2 regions of the Streptomyces sp. 3-6 genome follow, and region 2 is predicted to be linked to the other one. Evidence: riboswitches for the same ligand, from Rfam matches in the RefSeq annotation. Region 2 holds a riboswitch; the other holds the start of a gene.
What was found. A riboswitch is a leader RNA that binds a small molecule or an ion and turns the genes downstream of it on or off. The one in region 2 is predicted to bind cyclic di-AMP.
Positions count from the first base shown of each region.

Region 1: another riboswitch for cyclic di-AMP. It lies ahead of AC02VZ_RS22685 (transglycosylase SLT domain-containing protein); the one in region 2 lies ahead of AC02VZ_RS13655 (M23 family metallopeptidase).

Region 1 is NZ_JBWHZP010000021.1:14,593-19,569, forward strand. It holds partial or broken gene AC02VZ_RS22670 (amidase family protein) at 1-208, shown strand, start outside; gene AC02VZ_RS22675 (LolA family protein) at 536-1,825, opposite strand; gene AC02VZ_RS22680 (polyprenyl synthetase family protein) at 2,140-3,150, opposite strand; cyclic di-AMP (ydaO/yuaA leader) riboswitch at 3,707-3,871, shown strand; gene AC02VZ_RS22685 (transglycosylase SLT domain-containing protein) at 3,875-4,363, shown strand; gene AC02VZ_RS22690 (HAD family hydrolase) at 4,327-4,977, opposite strand, start outside.
Region 2 is NZ_JBWHZP010000008.1:189,540-194,516, reverse strand. It holds gene AC02VZ_RS13660 (M16 family metallopeptidase) at 1-879, shown strand, start outside; cyclic di-AMP (ydaO/yuaA leader) riboswitch at 1,082-1,244, shown strand; gene AC02VZ_RS13655 (M23 family metallopeptidase) at 1,257-2,030, shown strand; gene AC02VZ_RS13650 (GntR family transcriptional regulator) at 2,264-2,959, shown strand; gene AC02VZ_RS13645 (HPr family phosphocarrier protein) at 3,261-3,542, opposite strand; gene AC02VZ_RS13640 (bifunctional acetate--CoA ligase family protein/GNAT family N-acetyltransferase) at 3,720-4,977, shown strand, end outside.

The DNA.
Region 1 (4,977 bases), on a different contig from region 2:
GCCCACGGCGCCGACCGCACCGCACGGCCACGACGGCCCCGGGGACGTCTACTCGACCGCCCTCACGTGGGCGTTCAACCTGAGCGGGCACCCGGCGCTGAGCCTCCCGGCCGGGCTCGGCACCGAGGGCTGCCCGGCGGGCCTTCAGCTGGTGGCACCGCACGGGCGGGAGGACCTGCTGCTGGCCGTGGCGCGGGCGGCGGAGGCGGGCACTCAGGTGCGCGCGGCGGCGAACACCCGGGCGCGCGCGGCACTCGCGGGACCCGAGACGCATGCGCGTGCGGAGGCGAACACACAGGCGCGCGCCCCCGCCCCTACGGCCCCGCCACCGTCGGAGGCGGCCACATAACGGCCGGGCACAGGAGACGCCCCCGGGCGGCGGAGCGTCCCGGGGCCGCTGCCGCGCCGACGGCGAAGCCCGCCGGGACGGCCTGGCAGGGCCGGTCCCGGCGGGCTTCAGCCACCGGCCGGGGCGGGCCGACGCGGCCCACCGCCGGCCGCCGCCCCGGAAGGGCCGCTTCACCTGCCTGGAGGGCTACTTCGCCCCCTCGGCCGCCTTCACCAGGGCGTCCTTGGTGACCGCGCCGACGTAGACGGTGCCGTCCTCGGTGATCAGGGCGTTGATCAGGCGGGTGCTGAACACCGTGCCGGTGCCGAACTCGCCCTTGACCCGGTCGCCGAGGGAGCCGAGGAAGCCGTCCAGGTCGCTGCCGGTGCCGCCGGCGGGCAGGCCCGGGCCGCCGGTGTCGAAGGTGGCGACGGAGTTCCAGCCCTCGCCGAGGACCGTCATCCCGTCGAGCCCCCGGGCCGGGCCGTCCTCGGGCCCCGGAGCCTTCCCGGGCCGGCCGGAGTCCTCGGCGGCACTCTTGCCGGAGTGCCGCCCGGCTTCCTTCTCCGCCTTCTCCGCCTGCTCCGCCTCCTTCTGCGCCTTCTTCGCCAGGTCGCCCTCCTCGGTCACCCGGGCGCCCTCGGGCGGGGTGAAGTCGAAGGTCGAGGCGGCGGGGCGGTCGAAGTCGACCTTGGTGAAGCCGACGTCGACGACGGCCGCGCCGCCGCTCGCCGGGGTCAGGGTGAACTTCAGCGGCAGGCCGGTCTCGTGGTCGACGGCGATGCTGATCGCGCCGACCGTGGTGCCGGACTGCCGGGGCTGGACGACCAGCTTGTAGGCGTCCCGGCCCGCGACCCGAGCGGTGCCGTCGACGGTCACGGAGGTGGTGTCGTCGACCGCCTTCAGGGCCTCCTCGGCGAAGTCCTTCGGGGTGGCGGGCGGCTGGTGCTTCCCGTCGTCCTCGCCTGGCCGCTCGTCGACCGTGCCGTGGAAGACCTCGTCGGACGTGCTGTCGTAGCCCCAGACGTCGCTGCCGTTGCGGATGAGGCTGTACTCGTCGGAGCCGTCCAGGATCGACAGCTTCTGCCGGTCCGGGCCGTCGGCGGCGACGCGCAGCGTGTGGGTGCCGGAGGCCAGCTCGGTCAGCTGGGCGGAGGGGTCGGCCGAGGAGCCGTCACCGCCCTGGCCGAGGGCGCCGGAGGTGAGGGCGCTCTCCAGCCCGCCGAGGTCCGGCAGGCCGAGGTCGGTGGTCACCTTCACCGTGCCGGACAGCTGCTCCACGTCCGACTCGGCGATCTTCTCGATGAGCTGGGCGGCGGTGATCTTCGGCAGGTCGGGGTCACCGGAGCTGGCGAGGGCGGGCACGAGCCCGATGGTCGCGGCCGCCACCCCCATCACCGTGACCGGGACGACGTACCGGGCGGCCCTGCGGCGGGCCGGGCCGGGCTCGACGGCCGGCGCCGCGGGCGTCTGGTCGTCGGATGCGTTCGGTGCCATGTGTGCCTTACCTCCTGGTCGGCGGCGGCCTGCGTCGCGTGCTGCGCACCTGTTCACCCCGAGCCGCCGTTCTCACCCGAATCGGTGAGGACTGGTGATGTCCGTCGTGTTCCATCTGACCAAACCGCAGCGGAGGATGCGTCAGACCGCGGGCCCAACTCCGTGTACTGCTGGGGTATGACATCGGGGCCGCCACGGGTCCGCCAACCAGTAGGGGTCGTCGGGGACGGGGCGCGGCGGCCGGTCCGGGCCGGGGGCCGGCCCGGCCGGTGCACCACGGTGCCGGACCGCACGCGGCGGGTCCGGGCCGCGGGTCAGCCCGCCCGGTGCACCACGGCGTCGCACAGCTCCGTCAGGGCCGTCCTCGCCTCGCACTCCGGCAGCGGGGCCAGCACGGCGCGCGCCTCCTGGGCGTAGCGGACGGTGTCCCGGCGCGCCTGCTCCAGGGCGGGGTGGGCGCGCAGCAGGCGCAGCGCCTCGGCGTGCCGGCGGTCGTCGGTGAGGTCGGAGTCGAGCAGTTCGCACAGGGCGAGGTCGTCGGCCAGTCCGAGCCGGGCCGCCCGTTCGCGCAGGCGCAGCACCGGCAGGGTGGCGACGCCCTCGCGCAGGTCCGTGCCGGGGGTCTTGCCCGACTCGTGGGAGTCGGAGGCGATGTCCAGGACGTCGTCGGCGAGCTGGAACGCGACGCCGAGGCGTTCGCCGTACTGGGTGAGCACGTCCACGAACGTCTCGTCGGCGCCGGACATCATGGCGCCGAACCGGCAGGAGACCGCGACCAGGGAGCCGGTCTTGCCGCCGAGCACGTCCAGGTAGTGCTCCACGGGGTCCCGGCCGTCCTGCGGGCCCGCGGTCTCCAGGATCTGCCCGGTGACGAGCCGCTCGAACGCCACGGCCTGCACGCGGACGGCCTCGGGGCCGAGGTCGGCCAGGATCTGCGAGGCCCGGGCGAAGAGGAAGTCGCCGGTGAGGACGGCGACCGAGTTGCCCCAGCGGGTGTTGGCGCTGGGCACCCCGCGCCGCACGGCGGCCTCGTCCATCACGTCGTCGTGGTACAGCGTGGCCAGGTGGGTCAGCTCCACCACCACGGCCGACGGCACGATGCCGGGCGCGTAGGGGTCGCCGAACTGGGCGGAGAGCATCACGAGCAGCGGCCGGAACCGCTTTCCGCCGGCCCGTACCAGGTGCTGGGCGGCCTCCGTGATGAAGGGGACCTCACTCTTGGTGGCCTCGAGCAGCCCTTCCTCGACAGCCGTCATACCGGCCTGGACATCGGCTTCCAGAGCCTGGTCCCGCACGCTCAGCCCGAACGGCCCGACGACGGTCACGAGGGGTCTCCTGTCTGCTGGTGTCCACTGGCGTTTACACGGTTTGTCGATAGGTCGCTGCCATCACTCAAGTCAGCGTATCCGGTCATGTTTCGATCACCGCCAGGGCCCGGGGCTACGGGCGGGGCAGGAGACGATCAGGACCGGCCCGTTTTCGATCGGACGACAACAAGGAACATTTTCCGACTTTCCGGGGTGCATCGCAGCGCACTCCGGACCACACCTCGACATGCGCACCATCCTGCCCGCCCCGACGCCCGATTTGCCGCAATTACCAAGCGAATTCCCCTTGGCGTGAAATGCTCCGGCACCCCTCGGCCCGTGAGGTCGGTCACGCGCCACCCGGCAGAGGGACGACGGGCGCGGGCCGCCGGTTCCCCGTTGCCCCGTGGCGAGTTGAGCCGTGGCGACCGCAAAGGATCAAGTGGAGCAAACCGCCCATGTCAAGATCAAGCAGCGTTTACCGTGACGGCCGCACTTGTTCCCGGCGTGTGCTCTCGCATACGTTCCGGGCCGCCGGGCGGACGCCGAATCCTGCCGCCGCCCGCACCACCCATCGACGAACTCACTCACGCACGGCAGGAGCGGGGGACCCAGGTAAGTCGCCGGGACGGCCACGCGCCGGAACGGCTCGGGGTGAAGCCGTGCCCGCAGGGGCACGGCCGGACACTCTCCCGTCCGAACCCGACAGCTCACCTCGCAGGCGTAGGAGAGGAACACAGACATGCCTGCATCCGGTCAGCTCCGCCGCCTCGGCGGTCGCCGTCTCGCCCGCACCCTCGCCGTGGCCGGCACCGGCGTCGCCGTGGCCGCCCTCCCGCTGCTCGGCGCCTCCAGCGCCTCCGCGGCCACCCCCGCCGCCCCGGCCGCCGCCACCGCGGCGACGGTGTACCCGGACAACCTCGACGGCTGGATCCGCGAGTCGCTGTCCGTCATGGCCCAGCACGGCATCCCCGGCTCCTACGAGGGCATCCACCGCAACATCATCCGCGAGTCCTCGGGCAACCCGCAGGCCATCAACCTGTGGGACTCCAACGCGGCCAAGGGCACCCCGTCCAAGGGCCTGCTCCAGGTCATCGACCCGACCTTCGCCGCCTACCACGTGCCCGGCACCGTCTACGACCCGTACGACCCGGTCGCCAACATCACGGCCGCCTGCAACTACGCGGCCGACCGCTACGGCTCCATCGACAACGTCTTCGGGGCGTACTGAGCCACCACCCTCCCCGCGGCGGGCGGGGACGGGACGCCCGGGGCGGACAGGTGCGGCACGTGTTGGGGCACGTGCGGCACCGCGCCCCGGCCGAACAGTCGCTCGAGGACGACGGCCACGCCGTCGTCCTCGTTCGTCGTGGTGACCTCGTCCGCCACCGCCTTCAGCTCCGGGTGGGCGTTGGCCATCGCGACCCCGCGGGCCGCCCAGTCGAACATGGGGATGTCGTTGGGCATGTCACCGAACGCGAGGGTGTCCGCGGGGCTCAGGCCCAGGTGCCCGGCCGCCAGCGCCAGGCCGGTGGCCTTGGTGATCCCGCACGGCTGGAGCTCCACCGTGCCCGGCCCCGACATGGTGACGGTGGCCAGCGAGCCGATCACCGAACGGGCCGTCGCCGCCAGCTCGTCGTCGGACAGCACCGGGTGGCGCAGCAGCACCTTGCTGATCGGCCGCTCCCACAGGTCGGAGCGCCGCTCCACCCGCACGGCGGGCAGCGTGGGGTGCGGCATCCGGTAACCCGGCTCGATCAGCGTGAGCCCGTCGACCCCGTCCTGGTCGACCGCCGCGTACACCTCCCCCGTCTCCGCCTCGATCTTGCCGAGCGCGGTCTCCGC
Region 2 (4,977 bases):
TTCCCCGCCGACGCGCGCATGGCGCGCCCCCGCCAGGGCACCGAGGAGACCGTCGAGGGCATCGACGCGGCGGCCGTGCGCGCCTTCTACGAGCGGCACGTGCGGCCCGCCACGGCCACCGTGGTGGTCGTCGGCGACCTCACCGGCATCGACCTGGACACGCTGCTCGGGGACACCCTCGGCGCGTGGACCGGCTCACCGGGGCAGCCCCGTCCGGTTCCGCCGGTGACCGCCGACGACACCGGCCGGGTCGTGATCGTCGACCGTCCCGGAGCCGTCCAGACCCAGCTGCTCATCGGCCGCGTCGGCGCCGACCGGCACGACCGGGTGTGGCCCGCCCAGGTCCTCGGCACGTACTGCCTCGGCGGCACCCTCACCTCCCGCCTGGACCGCGTCCTGCGCGAGGAGAAGGGCTACACCTACGGCGTCCGCTCCTTCGCCCAGGTCCTGCGCTCCGCGCCGGACGGAACGGGCGCGGCCATGCTCGCCATCAGCGGTTCCGTGGACACCCCCAACACCGGGCCCGCGCTGCAGGACCTGTGGAACGTGCTGCGTACGCTCGCCGCCGACGGCCTGACCGACGCCGAGCGGGACGTCGCGGTGCAGAACCTGGTGGGCGTGGCACCGCTGAAGTACGAGACCGCCGCGGCGGTCGCGAGCACCCTCGCGGACCAGGTGGAGCAGCACCTGCCCGACGACTACCAGGCCGAGCTGTACCGCCAACTGGCCGCCACCGGCACCGTGGAGGCCACCGCGGCGGTCGTCAACGCCTTCCCGGTCGACCGGCTGGTGACCGTCCTCGTCGGCGACGCGGCGCAGATCAAGGCGCCGGTGGAGGCCCTGGGGATCGGTGAAGTGACCGTGGTGTCGGCCGAGTAGGCCACCGCGGCCGCTTCCGCGCGCACGGCGCCCTGGTGGCGGGAACGTCACCAGGGCGCCCGTATGCCCGAATTGGTGCGGAGGATGCCTGTCTGCCCTGTGGTGTGCGCTACAAATCCACGGATCCGTTTGAGGATCGAGCGGCCTCCCGCATAGCTTCGTGCGGGCTGTTCGTCGGGCAGTGCGCCGCACCCGCGGCACCGGACAGCCATCGCCGAGTCCCCGTACGGCGCGAGCCAGGGGAGCCGGGGACCCACCGTCCCCCGGGGTGAATCGGGCGCCCGCGCGTGTCGCGAGGGGGTCCGTAGGAGACCTTCCTGCTCCGAACCCGTCAGCTAACCCGGTAGGCGAGAGGGAAGGAAAGGACCAGCCTGTACATGGCGTTCACCCGCGCCGCCGGCAAGCACCGCCGCCCCAGCCGCGTCCGCAGCGGCACCGCCCGCGCCGCGGGCGTCGCGGCCCTCGCCGGTTCCGGTGTCGCCGGCTCCCTCGCGGCCCCCGCGATGGCCGCCGAGCCCGCCGCGGCCCAGACCGGCATCACCCCCGTCGTCACCCTCGGCGACACGGTCGCCGACCGGATCGACGCCCAGGCCGCTGCCCAGCACGAGGCGGCCCGCGAGGCCGCCGAGGCCGAGGCCCGCAAGGCGGCCGAGAAGGCCGCCCGCAAGAAGGCCGCCGAGGAGGCGGAGCAGGCCCGCGAGGCGAAGGAACGCGCCGCCCGCGAGGCCGAGCGCGAGCGCCTCAACGCGTTCGTCTCGCCGATCCCCGGCTCCTACGTGTCCACCGGCTACAAGACCGGCGGCGCCGTCTGGTCCTCCGGCAGCCACACCGGGGTCGACTTCCACGCCGCCAACGGCACCCCCGTGCAGTCCGTCGGCCGTGGCACGGTCGTCGAGGCCGGCTGGGGCGGGGCCTACGGCAACCAGGTCGTCATCAAGATGCACGACGGCACGTACACCCAGTACGGCCACCTGTCGTCCATCGGCGTCTCGGTCGGCCAGGAGGTCACGCCGGGCCAGCAGATCGGCCTCTCCGGTTCCACCGGCAACGTCACCGGGGCGCACCTGCACTTCGAGGCCCGCACGAGCGCCGAGTACGGTTCGGACCTCGACCCCGTCGCGTACCTGCGCGCGCACGGCGTCTCCCTCTGACACCCTCCGGACGCGGTCCGCGCACGAAATCCCCGAAAAGCCCCGGCTCGCCGAGCCGGGGCTTTCCGCGTCACGCGCACGGGGTCACGCGCACGAGGTCGCGCGCACGGGGTGGCCGAAAAGCAGGCGCGAATGTTCTCCGGCTCTCAAGGAATCCCGCACATTGCTTTAGAGTCGCGGAAAGGACGTCCGCCGACGCGGCGTTCTCCAGGGAAGGGAACCGGAGGTCGCTCATGCGTTTTCCCGCGCACTCGGTGTGCGCCGCGATCCGCGACGACATCGTCGCCGGCGTCCACGCGCGCGGCAGCCGGCTCACCGAGGAACTCCTGGCACGCCGCTACGGCGTGTCCCGGGTGCCGGTGCGCGAGGCGCTGCGGACGCTGGAGGCGGAGGGGTTCGTGGTGACCCGGCGGCACGCGGGCGCCTGCGTCGCCGAGCCCACCGAACGGGAGGCCGCGGACCTGCTGGAGATGCGCCTGCTCCTGGAACCCCTCGGTGCCGCCCGGGCCGCCCGGCGCCGCGCCGACGCCCACCTGAAGGTGCTGCGGGGGCTGGTCCGCCTGGGGCAGCAACGGGCCCGCGGGGGGAGCAGCGACGACCTGCGCTCTCTGACCGGCTGGTTCGACGAGACGCTGGCCCGGGCGGCGGGCAGCCCGACGCTGGCCTCGACCCTGGCCGGACTGCGGCACAAGATCGCCTGGATGTACGCGGTGGAGGAAGCGCCCGACCCGGTGCGGACGTGGGCCGACCGCGGCCTGGTCGTGGACGCCGTGGCCCGCGGCGACGGCGAGCGTGCCCGTGCGGCGACCGCACGCCTCCTGGAGCGGACCCACCCCGCCCACCGGCTGCGCCCGCCGTCCGGTGCGGATCTCGCGGAGCGCGTGAGGACCTCGAAACGTCCGGTCAACACTCCGAGCATGCCGGCTTAATACGAGCCGGATAGAAAGGGCGCGGTAGAAAAGGCAGCCGGGCAGCCCTTTGGCGGTCTTTTGGCGACCTTTTCCTGCCCTGCCCTGGCCCGGAAATTTTCGGTGCGCAATACCCGTCCGGATTCCTCCCCCGGATTGCCTGCGGAAGGCGGCATTCTGCCCGGGGTGGAGATTCATGCTCGGAACCGGAATGTGCTGTCGGGCAAGGGATCTTCCTGTCCGGGGAGAAGGCGAACGGAAAGGCCCACCCGGGTCCCCGGGTGGGCCTCTCGTCAGCCCGCTGTCCGCGCGGTCCGGCGCGTCAGACCGTTTCGGGCAGTTCCTCCAGGCCCTCGGCGACCAGCTTGGCCAGCCGGTCCAGCGCGGCGTCCGCGCCCTCGGCGTCGGAGGCCAGCACGATCTCCTCGCCGCCCTGGGCGCCCAGCCCCAGGACCGCCAGCATGGAGGCCGCGTTGACGGGGTCGCCCCCGGCCTTGGCGATCGTCACCGGGACGCCTGTGGCCGTGGCGGCTCGGACGAAGATGGAGGCGGGGCGGGCGTGGAGGCCCTCGGCCCAGCCGACGTTGACGCGGCGCTCAGCCATGTGATGCTGCCCTTCGCTGTTCAGGGTTGTCTAGACCAGTTTCCCACATCGTGAAGCGTGCCGGAGCGGCACCCGCTCCCGCTCCGTGCGCACGGCCGGACCGCGGCCTCGGCCCTGCCCCGCGCACCCACAGACTGCCTCGCGCCGTCGCCGTGCGCGAGCCGTACGCTGGGGCCCATGCAGACCTCCTCGGACCGGCACGAGTACCCCGCTCACTGGGAAGCCGACGTGGTGCTGCGCGACGGCGGCACCGCGCGCGTCCGCCCCATCACCGTCGATGACGCCGAGCGCCTGGTCAGCTTCTACGAGCAGGTGTCGGACGAGTCGAAGTACTACCGCTTCTTCGCGCCCTACCCGCGTCTGTCCGCGAAGGACGTGCACCGCTTCACCCACCACGACTTCGTGGACCGGGTGGGACTCGCGGCCACCGTGGGCGGCGAGTTCATCGCCACCGTACGCTACGACCGGATCGGGGCCGACGGAGCGCCCGCCTCCGCTCCGGCCGACGAGGCCGAGGTCGCCTTCCTCGTCCAGGACGCCCATCAGGGCCGGGGCGTCGCCTCCGCCCTGCTGGAACACATCGGCGCGGTCGCGCGGGAGCGCGGCATCCGCCGGTTCGCCGCCGAGGTGCTGCCCGCCAACAACAAGATGATCAAGGTGTTCACGGACGCCGGGTACACCCAGAAGCGCAGCTTCGAGGACGGGGTCGTCCGCCTGGAGTTCGACCTCGAGCCGACCGACCGCTCGATGGCCGTGCAGCGGGCGCGGGAGCAGCGCGCCGAGGCGCGCTCGGTGCAACGGCTCCTGGCCCCCGGCTCCGTGGCCGTCATCGGCACCGGCCGCGCCCCCGGCGGCGTCGGGCGCAGCATCCTGGACAACATCCGGGACGCCGGCTTCACCGGGCGGCTCCACGCGGTCAACAAGGCGCTCCCCGAGGGCACGGACGAGCTGGACGGGGTGCCCGCGTTCCGCTCCGTGCGGGACATCGACGGCCCCGTCGACCTCGCGGTCGTCGCCGTGCCGTCCGCGCAGGTCCCCGAGGTCGTCGCCGAGTGCGGCGCCCACGGCGTCCAGGGCCTGGTCGTCGTCTCCGCCGGATACGCCGAGTCGGGCCCCGAGGGCAGGGAACTCCAGCGCGCCCTGGTGCGCCAGGCGCGCACGTACGGCATGCGGATCATCGGCCCGAACGCCTTCGGCGTGATCAACAACGCGCCGGACGTCCGGCTCAACGCCTCCCTCGCCCCCGAGCCGCCCCGCCCCGGCCGGATCGGGCTGTTCGCCCAGTCCGGGGCCATCGGCGTGGCCCTGCTGTCGCGGCTGCACCGGCGCGGCGGGGGCGTCACCGGCGTCACCGGCGTGTCCACCTTCGTCTCGTCCGGCAACCGGGCCGACGTCTCCGGCAACGACCTCCTGCAGTACTGGTACGAGGACCCCG